3 regions of the Pseudarthrobacter sp. NPDC058329 genome follow, and region 3 is predicted to be linked to each of the others. Evidence: riboswitches for the same ligand, from Rfam matches in the RefSeq annotation. Region 3 holds a riboswitch; each other region holds the start of a gene.
The links. Region 3 has a riboswitch for cyclic di-AMP ahead of ACFVYC_RS14205 (C40 family peptidase). Riboswitches for the same ligand answer to the same signal wherever they lie in the genome.
Positions count from the first base shown of each region.

Region 1: it holds a riboswitch for cyclic di-AMP, as region 3 does, so the genes downstream of both, ACFVYC_RS03750 (LysM peptidoglycan-binding domain-containing protein) here and ACFVYC_RS14205 (C40 family peptidase) in region 3, are expected to answer to the same signal.
Region 2: it holds a riboswitch for cyclic di-AMP, as region 3 does, so the genes downstream of both, ACFVYC_RS20320 (hypothetical protein) here and ACFVYC_RS14205 (C40 family peptidase) in region 3, are expected to answer to the same signal.

Region 1 covers NZ_JBHVZR010000001.1:783,653-789,321, forward strand. Annotated here, with positions in the region: gene ACFVYC_RS03740 (APC family permease) at 1-264, shown strand, start outside; gene ACFVYC_RS03745 (YdiU family protein) at 261-1,736, shown strand; gene ACFVYC_RS03750 (LysM peptidoglycan-binding domain-containing protein) at 1,818-2,666, opposite strand; cyclic di-AMP (ydaO/yuaA leader) riboswitch at 2,670-2,872, opposite strand; gene ACFVYC_RS03755 (dienelactone hydrolase family protein) at 3,139-4,113, shown strand; gene ACFVYC_RS03760 (TraR/DksA family transcriptional regulator) at 4,180-4,536, shown strand; gene ACFVYC_RS03765 (DNA alkylation repair protein) at 4,533-5,102, shown strand; gene ACFVYC_RS03770 (DUF1810 domain-containing protein) at 5,086-5,529, shown strand; gene ACFVYC_RS03775 (glucose 1-dehydrogenase) at 5,615-5,669, opposite strand, start outside.
Region 2 covers NZ_JBHVZR010000022.1:4,467-10,135, reverse strand. Annotated here, with positions in the region: gene ACFVYC_RS20335 (winged helix-turn-helix domain-containing protein) at 1-40, opposite strand, end outside; gene ACFVYC_RS20330 (response regulator transcription factor) at 716-1,456, shown strand; gene ACFVYC_RS20325 (ATP-binding protein) at 1,464-2,960, shown strand; cyclic di-AMP (ydaO/yuaA leader) riboswitch at 3,099-3,249, shown strand; gene ACFVYC_RS20320 (hypothetical protein) at 3,255-3,998, shown strand; gene ACFVYC_RS20315 (glyoxalase superfamily protein) at 4,144-4,518, opposite strand; gene upp (uracil phosphoribosyltransferase) at 4,564-5,199, opposite strand; gene ACFVYC_RS20305 (phosphatase PAP2 family protein) at 5,240-5,669, opposite strand, start outside.
Region 3 covers NZ_JBHVZR010000010.1:111,485-117,153, forward strand. Annotated here, with positions in the region: gene ACFVYC_RS14180 (molybdopterin molybdotransferase MoeA) at 1-1,074, opposite strand, end outside; gene ACFVYC_RS14185 (DUF6457 domain-containing protein) at 1,071-1,364, opposite strand; gene ACFVYC_RS14190 (molybdenum cofactor guanylyltransferase) at 1,380-2,027, opposite strand; gene ACFVYC_RS14195 (HNH endonuclease) at 2,069-2,569, opposite strand; gene ACFVYC_RS14200 (NlpC/P60 family protein) at 2,830-3,603, opposite strand; gene ACFVYC_RS14205 (C40 family peptidase) at 3,769-4,461, opposite strand; cyclic di-AMP (ydaO/yuaA leader) riboswitch at 4,532-4,727, opposite strand; gene ACFVYC_RS14210 (M23 family metallopeptidase) at 4,841-5,662, opposite strand.

The DNA of each region.
Region 1 (5,669 bases), on a different contig from region 3:
CTGTGCGTCTTCACGGTGGTCAATATTGCCTGCCTGGTGCTGCGCCGCAAGCGGGACTCCAACCGCAAGGTGTTCTTCACCTCGCCGGGGCAGCTGCCGCTGGTGGCCGCCCTGCTGTGCGCCTTCCTTGCCGGCCCGTGGGTAGGCCGTAATGTCATTCAGTACCAAATTGCCGGCGGGCTGATGGCCATCGGCGTTGTGCTCTGGTTTGTCACCTGGGTGATCAACCGGAGAGCGAACCACGAGGAGAGTCTCAGGAAATGACAGCTGCTGCTGAATCAACGGTCACCTTGGATGGGCGGTTTGCCCGGGAATTGTCGGAGCTGGCTGTTCCCTGGCAGGCGGAGGAGGCGCCCCAGCCGAAACTGCTGGTCCTTAACGAAGAGCTGGCCGGGGAGCTGGGGCTTGATGCGGAATACCTTCGGTCCACGGAGGGCGTCCGGCTCCTCCTGGGCAACCACGTTCCGGAGGGCTCGACGCCGGTGGCCCAGGCCTACGCCGGCCACCAGTTTGGCGGCTACTCGCCCCTGCTCGGGGACGGCCGTGCGCTCCTTCTGGGCGAAGTGACGGGAACGGACGGCCGGTTGCGGGACATCCACCTGAAAGGCTCGGGCCGCACACCCTTTGCCCGCGCCGGGGACGGCCGCGCCGTCGTCGGACCCATGCTGCGGGAGTACCTCGTGAGCGAGGCGATGCACGCACTCGGCATCCCCTCCACGCGATCCCTCGCGGTGGTGGCCACCGGCCGCCCGGTGCGCCGGGACACGATGCTTCCGGGAGCAGTACTGACAAGGGTGGCAAGCAGCCACCTGCGCGTGGGCAGTTTCCAGTACGCTCGGGCCACGGAAAACATGGACCTGCTGCGCCGCCTGGCGGACCACGCTATCAGCCGGCACTACCCCGAAGCCGCCCAGGCCGATAACCCCTACCTGGCGCTCTTCGGACGGGTGGTGGCCACGCAGGCAGAACTGGTGGCCCGTTGGATGCTGGTGGGATTCATCCACGGCGTGATGAACACGGACAATATGACCATCTCCGGAGAAACCATCGACTACGGGCCCTGCGCCTTTATGGACGCCTTTAACCCGGCCGCAGTCTTCAGCTCCATCGACGTCGGCGGCCGGTACGCCTACGCCAACCAGCCGGTCATCGCGGAGTGGAACCTCGCCCGCTTGGCCGAGGCCATGCTGCCGCTCTTCAATGAGGACCAGGAACAGGCCGTGGCCCCCGCCGTGGAAGCACTTGGCATGTTCCGCCGCCAGTACAGTGACGCCTGGTTCGCAGGGATGAAAACCAAACTCGGCTTGACGGAAGCCCCTGCCGGGACCACCGAGGCCGAGGAGGCCTCGGAACTGGTGGACAGTCTGGTGGCCCTGTTGAAGGACGGACCAGTGGACTACACGTTGTTCTTCCGGAATCTTTCGCACGCGGCCAGGGGGAACAACCGTCCTGCACGCGGGATGGTCCTTGACCTGGCCGGCTTCGACGCGTGGGTTGAACGGTGGCATGACCTGAAACCGGACGCCGACCTGATGGACAGGGTCAATCCCGCATACATTCCGCGCAACCACCTGGTGGAGGAAGCACTCGCCGCAGCAACGGAGGGAGACCTTGATCCGTTCACCCGGCTCCTCGAAGTGGTCCGTGCCCCGTTTGATGAGCGGCCGGGACTGGAACGCTACACCGAAGGGGCGTCGGAGGACTTTGGCAGCTACCAGACCTTCTGCGGCACCTAAGCAGGTCAGCTCCTGAGCACGCAAAACAGGGGCGGCAGCCGGGAAAGATCCCGTCTGCCGCCCCTGTTGGGCGTGGTGGAGCTACGCTACGCGGACGAAGGAAGCGCCGCTGAGCCAGGAGATGGAGTGGACTTCGGTCTTGAAGCCGTCCACGCCACCGCTGACAACCTGGCCGTTGCCGGCGAAGACGCCGACGTGACCGGCGGTGATCACCAGGTCACCGGGAGCCGGGGTGCCCACAGTGGTGCCGTACTGGTAGAACTGTCCCGGGGCAAGGTCACCGACGGTCTTGCCAACGGAGCGGAGAGCCTTCTCCACCATGGCGGTGCAGTCCTGCTGGACGCCCACCTGGCCGTAAGCGTTCGCCAGGATGGCTGCACCGGTGCCGGTGCCGGCGGCTGCGGGAGCTGCCGGGGCGGGAGCCGGAGCAGGTGCCGGCGACGTGGAGGCGTAGGACAGGTTCATTCCGGTGTTGGCCGGGGCAGCAGCCTTGACGGGAGCCGCAGCAGCGGCAGGAGCGGCTGCAACAGCGCCGGCGCCGGCGATCTGGATCTGGTCGCCGGGGAAGATGATCGTGTCGATCGACAGCCCATTGGCGGACAGGACATCGTTCAGGGCTACTCCGTTGGCCGCCGCGATGGCTCCCAAAGTGTCGCCGGAAACAACGGTGTGCACGTGGCCCGCAGCCGCTGCGGGGGCAGCCACAGCAGCAGCCGGTGCCGCATATGCCTGGGTGTTAGTGGTCTCGGTGGTGTCCGGGCCGGTTACGCCTGCGTGGGCCGGGGCGCCGACACCGAAGGCAATGCCTGATGCTGCTGCAACGGCGAGCGCCGGGCGGCCAAGCGACTTGGCTGATACAGCCAAGCCCTGGAGCGCGATTGAGCGGGCCGGAGTCGCGCGGTGACGGGCGGTAATGGAATTTTTTGACACGGTTGATCGCCTCTCCCATGCCTGCGGGGTGAGCTGTCGGGTTCGGGTTGGAGATACCCGGCCGGGAGCGAGTCCGAAATGTTCGGCGGCGCTAACGACTTAACCCCAAGGCCTCATGTGAGGCCGCGGAAACTTGGTTCCCCCGTCCCTGCCAGCTGGAAAGCGTTGGTTCCCGGGTCAGTGGCAGGGCTCGGCATACTGAGGGGAATGTCCCGTCTGGGAGGGACACCTGAAGACCATATCCTGATCTTCACCGGATTGTCACATTTGGATAACATACGAGTTGCTTCTCTCGGATTTATCAATCGAGTGGATTCCCCATGCCATGAAGACTTGACCTCGCGAGATAGGCGCGCCGCGGATGCGTGCCGTGTTTTTTATCACAAAGTAATAAAGCTCGGCCGAAAGTGTCGCCTTTACCTTGCTTGGGGACTCGACGGGTAGGAGGATATCCGGACCTGAAGGAGGCCACGTGACCCAGCTTGGCAAGTACGAGAAGTACCTGATCGAAGAGTTCTTTGACGACTACCGTGCCGGGGCTCTAAGCCAGCGCACCTTCACCCGGCGAGTGGCGTTTATCACTGGCAGCATGGCGGCAGCCGCGGGGGCGATGCTGCTGGTGGGCTGCACTCCCAGCGAGGTGCCCCGGAGCACCGACCCCATGCCTACACCGGTACCTTCGACACCGTCCGCCTCCAGCACGGCCGGGGCAGGTTCCGTCCCCGGGGCGAAGAGCCCGCTCTCCGTTCCGGAGGGGGCGGCAGGAATGACGACGGCGACCGTACAGTTCATGTCCGGAGGAACCTCCGTCAGTGCCTACCAGGCCAGGCCGGAGCGGGAGGGGCGCAGCCCTGCCGTGTTGATCTGCCATGAGAACCGCGGATTGACCCCACATATCGAAGATGTAGCGAGGCGCTTTGCGAAGGCGGGCTACGTTGCCCTTGCGCTTGACCTGCTGAGCAGGGAAGGCGGGACGGCGGGCATGGACCGCGACGCTGTTCCCGGCGCCCTCACCCAGGCCGGAGCCCAGCGCCACGTTGCCGACTTCACGGCGGCGCTGGAGTATCTCCGCGTCCAGGACTTTGTGGACGGCGAACGGATTGCCATGACCGGCTACTGCTTCGGCGGCGGCATCACCTGGCAGGCGGCAACCGAGCTTGAGGGGTTGAAGGCCACGGCGGCCTTCTATGGTCCCGCCCCTGACCTGGGCAAGGTGCCCGGCATCAAGGCCGCAGTCTTCGGTGTCTACGCGGAACTCGATCAACGCATCACCGGTGCCATGCCCGCACTCAAGGACGCGCTCGCAGCCACTGAGGTTGTCCACCAGCTCACTGTCTACCCCGGCGTGGACCACGCCTTCCACAACGACACCGGCGACCGCTACAACGAAGCCCAGGCCACGGCCGCGTGGAACGACACGCTCGCGTGGTTCGGCCAGCACGTTTAGGGCCCGGGATCTGACTCGCCCCCACGACAGGCAGGGCTGGTACTGACCCCGCGCTAGGCTTTTGCCATGCCTGACTACGAACGGTTCCGGCTCCTCCTGGAGGAGGAGCGGGAGCGGAAGCTGGCCCTCCTTCCGGCCCTCCGCGCGGATATAGCCTCCGCAAACTCGGCGCGCCAGGACTCGAACGTGGATGACGAACATGACCCCGAGGGCGCCACCATCGCCTTCGAACTGTCCCAGGCGTCGGCCCTGCTGAAGCAGAGCAGTGCCGGGCTTGACCAGGTGGACGCGGCCCTGGCTAAAATCGCGGACGGAACCTACGGGATTTGCGCCGTCTGCGGGGAAGCCATCGCCGAAGGCCGGCTGGAGGCACGCCCGTGGACGCCGTTCTGCATCCGGCACGCCTCGGCAGGCCGTCGATGAGCAGCGGCAGGGAGAAGGTGGCGGCTGCCGCGGAATTTGTTGACCGGACGCTCCGGAACGAAGGCGCCTGGTACCGGGCGGACGACGTCGAAGGCAGGCTGGGAGGACAGCTCGCCTCCTACGGTTCCTCGGTCGGGGCTGTCCGGGGAACCATCCGCGACGCCCTGCGGAAGTACAAGGACCTGGACCACGACGGCGTGGTGCAGCTGGCGTCCTCCCTGTGGGGCATGCCCCGGCCCGGTTCCAGGGCAGTGTATGAACGTCGGCTCGCCGCCGTGGTCCTGCTGCAGTCCAAAGAGGCACTCCTGCGCCACTCGGACCTGACGCGGATCGAGGGTTTCCTGCGGTCTGCCGGGACGCCGGAGCTGACCGGGCCCCTGCTGGCCGACGTCGTTGCGCCGTTCCTGGACCGGCTCCGCGGGCGCGACCGGCAGCGCGCACATGTTGTCCTGGCGCGCTGGCGGACCGACCCGGATGGCCAGTTGCGCGCCGCCGCCTGCTACCTTGAGCAACAGTCCAGACCCGCAGCCCCACCACAAGGAGACACCCATGACCGAACCCTATGACCTGGAACGATTCGTCGCCGCGCAGGACAGCGGCGGAACGTATGACCAGGCGCTCGCAGAACTGCAGATGGGCAGCAAGTCCGGCCACTGGATGTGGTTCATCTTTCCCCAGATCGCCGGCCTGGGCCACAGTGACATGTCACGCCGCTACGCCATCAGCTCCCTCGCTGAAGCCCGGGATTACCTGGACCATGCGGTGCTGGGCCCGCGGCTGCTCGAATGCGCCCTGGCCGTCACCAACCACGCCGGTGGTGCCGCGGAGGACATCCTGGGCAGCATCGATGCCCGCAAGCTGCAGTCATCCATGACACTGTTCCTGCGCGCAGCTCCCGGCGAAACCGTCTTCAAGACCGTCCTGGCCCGGTTTTTCGACGGACAGCCTGACGCCGCCACCGACGACCTTCTGGCCGACCAGGACGGCAAATAAAGGGCTCAGGATAAACGGCCGACGGCGGTTCCTCGCGCACCCTGCGCCAGGAACCGCCGTCGGACTACTTGAGAGAAGCCTGGCGCTACGGCGTGGGGTTGCCGCCGTTAACGTTCAGCGTTTCCCCCACCACATAGCTT
Region 2 (5,669 bases), on a different contig from region 3:
TACGGACAGAAATGTGGACGTATCCGGATGCAACTGACATGGATTGCTTACCTCAATGTGAATGGCCGTCATCGCGGCTCGAATGCTGGGTTCCCGGCAATAAAACTGGGGAGGACGCCCGACGCTGGGCTGGGGCGTATGCCTACGAACTTCGGGGGTGGGAAGGTCAGGCGTACATTCGACAACAGCGCATGTCGACAGCAGCGGATGTGCTGGGCCAATTGTCTGCGGCTGCAGGTGCTGTTGAGTTCTTGTTCACAATGGAAGTGTGCAGCGTAACAATGCTAACTTGCAAGTAACAATGGGCGCTTTGGTCCGCATATTGAGACAAAAGCGCTTAATGTGCCGCAAGTCACGATTCTGGACAATGGTCAGATTACTGATCATTATCTAATTTTCAGGGCCTTGTCCTGACCTTGCCAGAATTTAATTCGCAGATCACGAATCTCTGGAACTTTTTCTTCAGATGTCCCGGAAATGCCGAAATCGTCCTCGCTCTGTCCAGCGGCACCCGGAGCCGGACAGAAAAAATCCCTCTTCCGCCGCGGCCAGGGCGATTGCATCCGGGAGGCAAGCTGTGCGGGCTCGCGTAGACACAACTCGCACCGAGGCAGCCGCCACCCCCCATCAGCACCCAGCTCGCTAGGCTGGGATTCACAGCTGAGGCACAGGAACCCCATAGCCGCGGCTAACCGATCGATCGGAGAGTTGTCCCATGGCCACTTCGCACTCCATGACCAACAACCTCCCCCAGCTCTCCCACCCGGACGGATCCCCCATCCGCGCCCTGGTGGTCGACGACGAGCCAAGCCTGTCCGAGCTCATGAGCATGGGCCTGCGCATGGCCGGCTGGTCCGTGGCGGTGGCCGCCGACGGCCCCGAGGCAGTAAAGCTGGCCAAGGACTTCCGCCCGGACGTCCTGGTGCTCGACGTGATGCTGCCGGGGTTCGACGGCGTCGAACTGCTGGGCAGGATCCGCGCCTTCGCGCCCGAGGTGCCCGCGCTGTTCCTGACAGCCAAGGACGCGATCCAGGACAGGATCGTGGGCCTGGCGGCCGGCGGCGACGACTATGTCACCAAGCCCTTCAGCATGGAGGAAGTCCTGCTTCGGCTGCACCGCCTGGTCCAGCGCGCCGGCGTCGCCGCCATGGACACGGCAGAACTGGTGGTGGGCGACCTGGTGCTCAACGTGGATACGCGCGAGGTCACCCGGGCGGGCGACGAGCTGCAGCTCACGGCCACCCAGTTTGAACTGCTCCGCTACCTTATGGAGAACCCCAGGCGCGTCATCAGCAAGGCGCAGATCCTGGACCGTGTGTGGAACTACGACTTCGGCGGCCAGGCCAACATTGTGGAGCTCTACATCTCCTACCTGCGCAAGAAGGTGGACGCCGTGCACCCGCCCATGATCCACACCGTGCGCGGCGCCGGGTACGTCATCAAGCCTGCGGAGTAGGCACACCATGGCGTCACCTCGGACGGCCCGGCCCCACCGCAGGAGCTGGCTTAAGCCCGGCACCTGGCACCTGCGCACGCGCCTCATCCTCCTGGCCATGGCCCTGCTGATCGCCATTTGTGGTGCCGTGGGCGTTGCCAGCTATGCCTCCATGGACGCGTTCCTCACCCGTCAGCTGGACGAGCAGTTGAGCCAGGCGGCGAACCGCTCCAACGATCCGGGCCGCCCTCCCGGCGGGGGCTTCAACGGGAGGGACCCGCTGGACGCCCGGGGCCAAAGCGTGGGAACCATGAACGCCCGGATAGTGAACGGGCAAGTCACCGGCGGCGGGTATCTCACCTCGAACACCACCCGGTCTGCACTTTCCACCGAGGACAAGCAAGCCCTGCTGGCGCTCGCGGAGGACGCGCAGCCCGTGGACCGCACCCTGTCCAATGGCGGTTACCGGCTGATCGCGGTGAAAACCGACTTCGGCGATGTCCTGGTGACAGGGCTTCCCCTCGCCGTGAAGGAAAGCACGCTCGCGTCCCTGGTGTGGACCTTTGTGTTCGTGTCCCTCGGCGGCCTGTTGCTGATCGGACTGGTGGGCACCGTCCTCATCCGCCGCACCATGAAGCCGCTCGAACAGCTGTCCGAGGTTGCCACCCGGGTTTCCCGGTTGCCGCTCGACGCCGGCGAGGTGGCGCTCGCGGTGCGTGTCCCGCCGTCGAACTCCAATCCGGGGACGGAAGTGGGCAGTGTGGGTCACGCACTCAACCTCATGCTGGACAACGTGGCAAACGCGCTGCAGGCGCGGCAGAAGAGCGAAACAAAAGTACGCCAGTTTGTGGCTGACGCCTCCCACGAGCTGCGCACTCCCCTGACCGCCATCCGGGGCTACACCGAACTCATGAGGATGACGGAGGATTTCACCCCCGACGGCAAAAAGTCGCTGGCCCGCGTGCAGAGCCAGTCGGAGCGGATGACCGCGTTGGTGGAAGACCTGCTCCTGCTGGCGCGGCTGGATGAGGGCCAGCCGCTGAAGCTCAGCGAGGTGGACCTTACGCAGCTGGTGATTGAAGGCGTCAGTGATGAAAAGGTGATGGCCCCGGGCCATAACTGGCGCCTGCAGCTTCCGGATGAACCCATTGTGGTCAACGGCGACCCCTCCCAACTGCGCCAGGTGCTGATGAACCTGTTGTCCAACGCGCGGAAACACACGCCTGCCGGCACCACTGTTGTTACCGGAGTGGGCCGGACGGCAGACGGCGCTGCGCTGGTCACGGTAACGGACGACGGCGGCGGGATCCCTCCGGAGTTCGTGGACCACGTGTTTTCGCGGTTCGCCCGTGCAGACGCGGCTCGAAAAGGCACGGGAGACCAGGCCGGGGCTTCAGCTGCCGAAGGGACGAGCGGTCTTGGACTGTCCATCGTGGAGTCCATTGTCGAAGCCCACGGCGGAAGGGTAACGGTGACATCACAACCGGGGCGCACAGAGTTCGCACTTCAGCTGCCTCTACCGTGACACTTGCGAGCAAGGCGACGCGCCGCCGTCGTGATCTCTGTTACCAAAATGTGACTTAAGCGCCGCATCCCTGTACCGTTGATTGGGTGCGGTCCGGCGTTCGGGCCGCATATCCGGATGACGCCAAGCTCTGCCACTTCCCGGATTCCGCTTGAGTCAAGGCAGAGGCGGGGGACCCACCGTCCCGGGCACTAATTGCCCTTGGGGTTAAGCCAGCACGTGATCTTTCCGTGTGGCCGGATGCCCTCATCCGAACCCGACAGCTAACTCCGCAGGTGTGAGAGGCGATTCAACATGTTCAAATTCCCGGTAAAACCACGCCCAAAAAACGAGTCCGCGCCGCAGGCCGGGCCGGAAACCGGCAGCAGGATTCCTTCTTTGGGCAAGCGCGCCGCCGTGGTGGCCGCATCCTGCGCACTGCTCATTGGAGTGGGCGCTGCGGGACAGGCAACCGAAACCAGCATCCGCGTAGCAGCCACCGAGACGCAGGCCGCCCAGGCGGAGTCCAACCTCAGCATCGAGAAGAGCGAGATCACGGCGAATCCCGCTCCCGAGTCCGCCGCCCCGGCCGTGCCGGACATCAATGTGGTGCCCCAGGCCGCCGAGCCCGCACCGGCGCCTGCTCCCGAGCTTGCCCCGGCACCGGCTCCCGAGCCCGCTCCGGCACCTGCTCCCGCTCCAGCTCCGGCTCCGGCTCCCGCACCTGAGCCTGCCCCCGTCGTCGCGGTCAATGATCCCGCCGGCGCCCAGGCTTATGCCGCCAGCCAGCTGGGAAACTACGGCTGGGCTCCTGACCAGATGCAGTGCCTGAAGACCCTGTGGACCAAGGAGTCGGACTGGACCACCACGGCCACCAACCCGAGCAGCGGCGCCTACGGCATCGTTCAATCCCTGCCGGCCGAGAAGATGGCCAGCGCCGGTGCGGACTACCGCACCAACTACCGCACCCAGATTAACTGGGGCCTGAACTACATTCAGGAGCGTTACCAGTCCCCGTGCGGTGCCCTGAACTTCCACCTGTCGAACAACTGGTACTAAGCACGCAGGTACCACAAAACGCCTGCCCTCGCGGCCCGCACCTTATTGGGGGGCGGGCCGCCTGGCGTCTGCACCGGGCCTGGCTACGTCAGTGCCCGGTGCACGGGGATGTCAGCCGCCGCTGACCGGGTGTCGGGGAGCCTGCTCAGGCGTCACGGCCCGGGATGTACTGGACTGCCCACCTGTTGCCATCGGGATCGGCAAAGTACACGAAGTGGCCCCAGTCCTGCACGTCCACGTCGCTGACGTCCACTCCGTTGTTCTTGAGGTGTTGATGGGCGGCATTGATGTCACTGACCACCAACTGGAGGTTGGAGCCCGTACCGGGAGGCGCATCCGTAAGCCCGTCCCCTATGCAGATCGAGCAGGCCGATCCGGGAGGTGTCAGCTGGACAAAGCGGATGGAGTCCGTTGGCCGCTCATCAAAGTCGGCGTTGAACCCCACCTTGTTAACGTAGAAGTCTTTGGCGCGGTCCACGTCCGACACAGGGACATACACAAGTTCGAGTTTCCAGTCCATCCGCACAGGCTAGCGGCGGGACGCGGAATCCAAAAGGCTTGAGGACTACCCGGCGATGCCGTAAAGGCGGTCGCCCGCATCCCCCAGTCCGGGGACAATGTAGGACTTTTCGTTGAGCTTTTCGTCGATGGAGGCAAGGACGATGGTCACATTGGCGTCTGCGAGTTCTTCCTCGAGCTTGGCCAGGCCTTCCGGAGCGGCCAGCAGGCAGATGCAGGTGACGTCCGAAGCACCGCGCTTGAAGAGGAACTTGATGGCTTCGCGCAAGGTTCCGCCGGTTGCGAGCATGGGGTCCAGGACAAAGATCTGGCGGTCCGTAAGGTTCTCCGGGAGTCGCTCGGCGTAGGTGATGATGTCCAGGGTTTCCTCGTCCCGGGCCATGCCCAGAAAGCCGACCTCTGCAGTGGGAACGAGTTTGGTCATTCCCTCGAGCATGCCGAGGCCGGCGCGCAGGATGGGGACCACCAGGGGGGTGGGCTTGGTAAACGCTGTGCCAACCGTGGTGCTGACCGGTGTTTCGATGGTGACTGGCTGGGTGCGGACCTCGCGCGTGGCCTCATAGGCGAGCAGTGTTACCAGCTCCTCCGTCAGCTGCCGGAAGACCGGGGACGGGGTGTTCTTGTCCCGCAGGACCGTGAGTTTATGGGCGACCAGCGGGTGGTCCACAACGAGAGTGCGCATGGGTCAAAACTATCACCCGGCCGCAGATGCCCCTCTGCCGTCAGCCTCCCGCAGTTGTCCGCGACGAGCCGCCGTCACTCCCCCGCCCAGTGCCGCCGTCGTGACTTTGTGCGGTGCCGCCGTCGTTCCCCCTCGATGAGCCGCCGTCGCTCCGTTCGGACGTGCCCGCGCTGCCCGGCAGGGGGTCCCCGCTGTGGTCCTCGCGGAGGACCGGATGCTCGAAGGTGGGCGCCGGCCCGGCATGCTCGCGCTTCCGCATCAGGTGGAACAGCCGGTGGGCAAGGATCACCATGCACACCCAGGCCAGCCCCAGGAACCACCCGGCCATCACGTCCGTCATCCAGTGGTGCCCCAGGAATACCCGGCTCAAGCCCATGGCAATGATGAAGATGGCCCCGGCGGTGATGGCAGTGATCCTGGCCCAGAGCATCTGGAACTGGAGGCACATGATGTACACCAGGACTCCGATG
Region 3 (5,669 bases):
TTCGATGATGCTTCCGCAGGGTACTTCGTGCACCGGCGGCAGGTTGCCGTGGCCCAGCGCAGCGAGCAGGGGCGCACCTACAGTGACCAGCGCCATCATCGCGGCGAGCGGGTTTCCCGGAAGGCCGAGCACAAATCGGCCGTCCGGCAGTTCCGCCAGGACAGCAGGGTGTCCTGGCCGCATGGCGATACCGTCGATGACAAGCCTGCCGCCCAGTTCCGCCACCGCCTGGCGGAGGTGATCCGTGCCTGAGAGGCCCGTCCCGCCCGTGGTGATAACGACGTCGGCCGGCAGGTCCGGAGCGCCGGGCACCTCGGGTACAACGTCCTCGAGGGCGGCCAGCCATTCGTCGTAGGAGTCCCCGATCCTCTGCTGTTCCCCCGCGATGCCTCCCAGCAGGTCCACCACAGCCGGCAGCTGTGGCCCGAAAGTGTCCCGCACCTGGCCGGGGACCGGCACTCCGTGGTCGACGACTTCGGAGCCGGTGAGCAGCAACCGGACCAGGGGTTTTCCCTGGACCTGCAGTTCGTCATAACCGGCAAGCGCGGCCAGCGCGAGATGGGCAGGGTTGAGCACCACTCCTGCCTTGACCAGTACGTCCCCGGCCAGGGCTTCCTCCCCGGCTTTCCGGATGTGCTGGCCGTTGCGCGGCTCGCCGGGCCGGGCGCTTCCGCCGGTCATGAGGACAGGCAGGCCGTCGTCGTCGGTGCCCAGCAGGGCGCTCTCGCTGCGCAGCACCGCTCTGCCGCCGGGCGGGATCAGCCCGCCGGTGACAATGAGGCTGGCCTGGTGGGGCGCCAGCCGTGTACCGGGTTCCACCAGGATCCACGGGCCGGTCCCGTTAACCGCCCAGCCGTCCATGGCCGAGGACGCGTAGTGGGGCATGTCCTGCAGGGCCGCAATGTCCTGGTCCAGCCTGCGGCCAAGGGCCAAATGCAGGGGAACCGGTCCGGATGGAATGGGCGTGGCTGCTTCGAACGCGGCCAGCCGTGCTTCGTCCCAGGTGTGGGCCAGGTGCCGCGGTGCCTCCGGCGGGTCCGTTGAACTCCGTTCTTCCCCGGGTTCCGCAGTCATTCGCCGGGAGTCCCGGCGGCTTCAGCATCGTAGTCGGTGGCCAGGGAACGCGCCACGGCCAGGGCCCCTTCCATGGACGCGGCATCTGTGCTGCTTCCGGCGGCCGAGGCCAGGCCAGCGGCGTAGCCGGCAATAAAGGTGGTCAGCGGCGCCGCCGGCCGCACAACGGAGTGGGCTGCTACACCAGCGAGGGCGAGGATGGCATTGACGTCCACCTGTACGTCTTCCAGCTCATAGGCCTGAAGCAGGGACCTGCACCATTCCTCCAGCGTTTCATCCTGGCTTTTCACGTACTGCCTCCCAATTCAACTGCTGCCGCGCCGGTCCGGGAACGGGTCCCGGCTGCCGGCGTCAACTCCTAGTGCGGCGGCATCATCCCAGGTATCCACATCGTCGGTGGAACCGGTGGGGACGGTGACAAGCTGCAGGTCAAGACTAGCAAGGAGCGCACGCATGGAACCGCTGATTAAGGCATCACGCGACGCCAGTTCCTTGACCGCCCTTGTTAACACGTCTGTGCGGTAAAACCCGGCGAGCTGCTGGGACCTGCCGTCTTCGCCGCACGCCATGAGTCCGTCGGCCCGAAACTCCCTTGATTCAAGGGCTTTCCTCAGCACCTGCACCGCTGACGAGATCCGGGGCATGTCGCAAGCCAGCACCAGGGTAAAGGCGCTTCCGCTGCCGGCATTCGCCAGCGCCTCCAGGCCAGCGGCCACAGCGGCAGCGGGTCCGGCAAACACCGGCTGCTCGCGGCAGGAGAGCACTCCCTCGGGGAGCAGACCGGGATCCGGACCAACCACTACCGCACGGGACGCCCCGGCGGCCGCGGCCAGGGATTTCTCCAGCAGGGTGGCACCTTGGAAGACCAGCCCTTGCTTGGGTACCCCGCCCAGCCGGGATGACCGGCCGCCGGCCAGGATCAGGGCGTCAAAGTCCAACCGGTATTGCTCCACTCCCCCAGCCTAGTCCGGGGGTGGCCGCGCCCAACGTTGAATCAGGCAGCGCGCTCGGGCAGCAGGAACGGATCCCAGGCCGGCGTCGGCTTTTCAAGTTCCTTGATCTGCCAGATGGTCCCATGCGGAGGCTCAGGGACAAACCGCAGTTTCCAGCCCATTTCCGCCGGGGTGTGGTCACCTTTGACGTTGTTGCACCTCAGGCAGGCAGCCACCAGGTTTTCCCAGGATTCGGCTCCTCCGCGTGACTTTGGGTGGACATGGTCGATGGTGTGCGCAGCTTTTCCGCAGTAGGCACATTTGTGCCCGTCGCGTCTGAGCACACCGCGCCGGCTGACGGCAGTGGACTGGTTGTATCTGGGGCGGATGTAGCGGTTCAGGAGGATCACGGACGGGCGGCCCAGAATCTCCTGGGGGCCCACTACGGGGTCCTCCCCTTCAGCCACAACGCTTGCCTTGCCCGTGAGCACAAGCACCAGCGCCCGGCGGAAAGTAATAACCGCCAGCGGTTCATATCCAGCATTCAGAACGAGAGTGCGCATGCACGTACCTCTTCACGGCCGCACCCGTCAGGGGCACGAGGGCCGGCTGCCCTCGGCATGGTCCGGGCTATGGATCGACACCACAAGAGTAAACAAAGAAGTGCATTATCAGCTAATTGCGGGTCCCGGCTTGCTGTATCCGGCAATTGCCGGGGTGGACCGCCCGCAGCTGCGCGGGGTTAAACAGACAGGACCCCTGCCGCGGCGGCGGGGGTCCTGTGTTCGGTACTGCTCAACCGCGCAAGCGCGGCTGCGAGGTGTCAGTTGACGCGGATGAATACCGGGCCGGAACCTACGTTGGCGCTGAACACAACGGTCTGGTTGCCGTTGTAGCCACCGTGGACTGCCTGGCCGTTGCCGGCGTAGACAGCGATGTGGGCCATGCCGGAACCGCCGTTGGCGTAGTAGATGAGGTCGCCCGGCTGAGCCTCGGCAGCGCTCACGGTGCGGCCCAGGCCGAGGTAGCCTGCCGGCCAGTCGTGGAAGTTGATGCCCACGGCAGCCAGGGAGTTGGTCACCAGCATGGTGCAGTCCTGCGTGACGCCGAGCTGGGCGTAGGCGGCGGACAGGATGGCTGCACCCTTGCCGCTTGCCGAGGCGGGAGCAGCGGGGGCGGCGGCAGCCGGAGCCGTGGCGGTCACCTTGGCTACAGCCGCCGTCTTTGCGGCGGGAGCAGGCGCCGGAGCGGCTTCCTGAACCTCAACCTCGGGCTCCGGGGCTTCCACAACGGGAGCCGGCGTGGTGGTCACAGCAGGCTTCTCGAAGGAGATGGCGATGGTGGAAGCAGCGGAGATCGGAGCTTCAACCGTTGACTCAACTTCCAGGGTGGAAGCCGGAGCGGAGTCCCGCTGAACGTTGGCGTCAGCAGCATTGGCGGCGAGGCCGCTGGTCAGGACCAGGCCGGAAGCGGCTGCGATAACAGCTGCCTGGCGTCCTACGCCGCCGGCGTTGTCGCCGACAGCCTTGGCAATGATGGCCAGCGAGTTGGTCTTGGTGACCTCGGCGCGGTGCCGTGCGGTTGCACGAGTAGTCATCAGTTCTCTCTTTCGTTGTCCTTCACACCGCCGGTAGGCAGCCGAAGGGGACTGGACGCGCCGGCATCTTGGGGGTACGCCGGCACGCCCCGAACGGGGATGTGGTGATTTAGCGAAAAGCGTGTTTGGGCAAAGAAAAAGCCCTTGGACCGTGAGGTCGAAGAACTAGTTCATGGTGTAGAACGAGGAGGTGCCGGTAGCAGCTACCGAGTGCAGCAGCGTTCCCTGGGAGGGGTTCAAAGCGCTGATCATCATGCCGTTGCCGACGTAGATGCCAACGTGTGCGCCACCGTTCTGCATGACCAGGTCACCGGGCTGCGGCGTGGACGTGGGCTTCATTGCGGTCCACGCGTTCACGCGGGGGATGCTGATGCCGGCCTGGGCGTAAACCCACTGGGTGAAGCCGGAGCAGTCCCAGCCGTTGGGGGTGGTGCCGCCCCAGACGTACGGGCGGCCGATGCCGGTGTACGCGATGGCAGCAATTCCGGAGGTGGAAGCCGAGGCGACGGTTTCGGCGAGCTTCTCTTCAGCGGATGCCGGAGCTGCAGCGGTGGTGGCTGCCGTGTTGCCGGTGGTGGCAGCCCGGTTACCGGAGGTGGTGGACAGCGTCCGCACCGTTTCGATCTTCGGCGCTGCGGTGGTCTTGACCACCGGGCGCTCGAAGGAAACGGTAGCCGTGGGCGCCGCAGTTACGGCGAGGGCCGGCTGCGATCCGGACTCGGTGGAAGCGGAGACACCAGCGGTGGTATCCGCGGCGTTGGCCGGCAGGCCCATGGTCAGGATGAGGCCGGATGCAGCTGCGATAACTGCAGCCTGGCGACCTACCGTCCCGGCATTGGCACTAACAGCCTTGGACATGGTGTCCAGGGGGTTGGTACGAACCGTTTGCGCACGGTGGCGCGCAGAATTATGGCGTGAAGACACGAAGGTAGCCTCTCCCAATGCCTACGAGGTGAGCTGTCGGATTCGGATGGGAGTCACCCGGCCGCGCGGCTTCTGGGAAGCTTTTGCGACTTAACCCCAAGGCCTTCAGACTCGAAGGCCAAAATTGGTTCCCCCGCCCCTGCCAGACGATGAAATGCGAACGGACCTTGAGCGGTGGCAGAGTTAGGCAATCCGCACAAGAGCGTCAACTTCGGAAAAGTTGACGCGAGTTAGACGGTACAGCAGTTTCGAACGAATGTCACATTCAGGTCACGGCAGGTCAACATCATTTGATAGCTCACCGTCACTTGACTCAGAGCCAGCCGGTCGGGTCAACGACTTCGCCGTTGACCTGGACCTCGAAGTGCAGATGGCAGCCCGTGGAGGCTCCTGTGGTGCCGCTGAGGGCCACAACATCCCCGCGGGATACCGTTTGCCCCTCCTTCACGCTGAAGGACGAGAGGTGGTTGTACGTGGTTTCCAGGCCATTGCCGTGGTCCACCACCACCCGGTTGCCGCCACCGTACTGGTGCCAGCCAACGAAAGTAACGGTTCCGGTAGCCGCAGCCAGAACCGAGGTGCCGCATTGGGCAACGTAGTCCTGTCCGCGGTGGAAGTCACCGGAGCCACCCGTGATCGGGCTGACGCGGTAGCCGAACGGCGAGGCAGTGCTCATTGCAGCGAGCGGGGCACCGAGGCTTCCGGCGGAAGCGGCGCGGGTGATGGCGCCTGCGGACTGGGCGCTGAGCAGCTGCTTCAGCTTCCCGTCCGGGTCCGCCTGCGTGACCACAGCAGAACGGCTGAAGTCGATCTGGGCTTCCGCTTCCGCGGAAACCTGGGGCTGCGGGGCAACAGAGGACGCTGCAACAGGAGAGGATCCTGAGGCGTCGGTGGCCATCACGGGACTGGTCGCCGGTACGGTCACGGTGAGCACCAGTCCGGTGGCGGCCAAGGCGACGCCGGCCTTCTGGCCGATCCCGCTGGCAGCAGCAAACTCTGTGATCTGGCGGAAGGGACCACGACGCCGGCGCGCATCACGGTGCGGATCGCGGGGGCGTTCCGAGGTGATGACTTCGACAACGCGCGGTGTCGAAGCAGGGACCGCCGCGCGGCGGCGTCCCCTGGGATTCTGCATGGTCAAG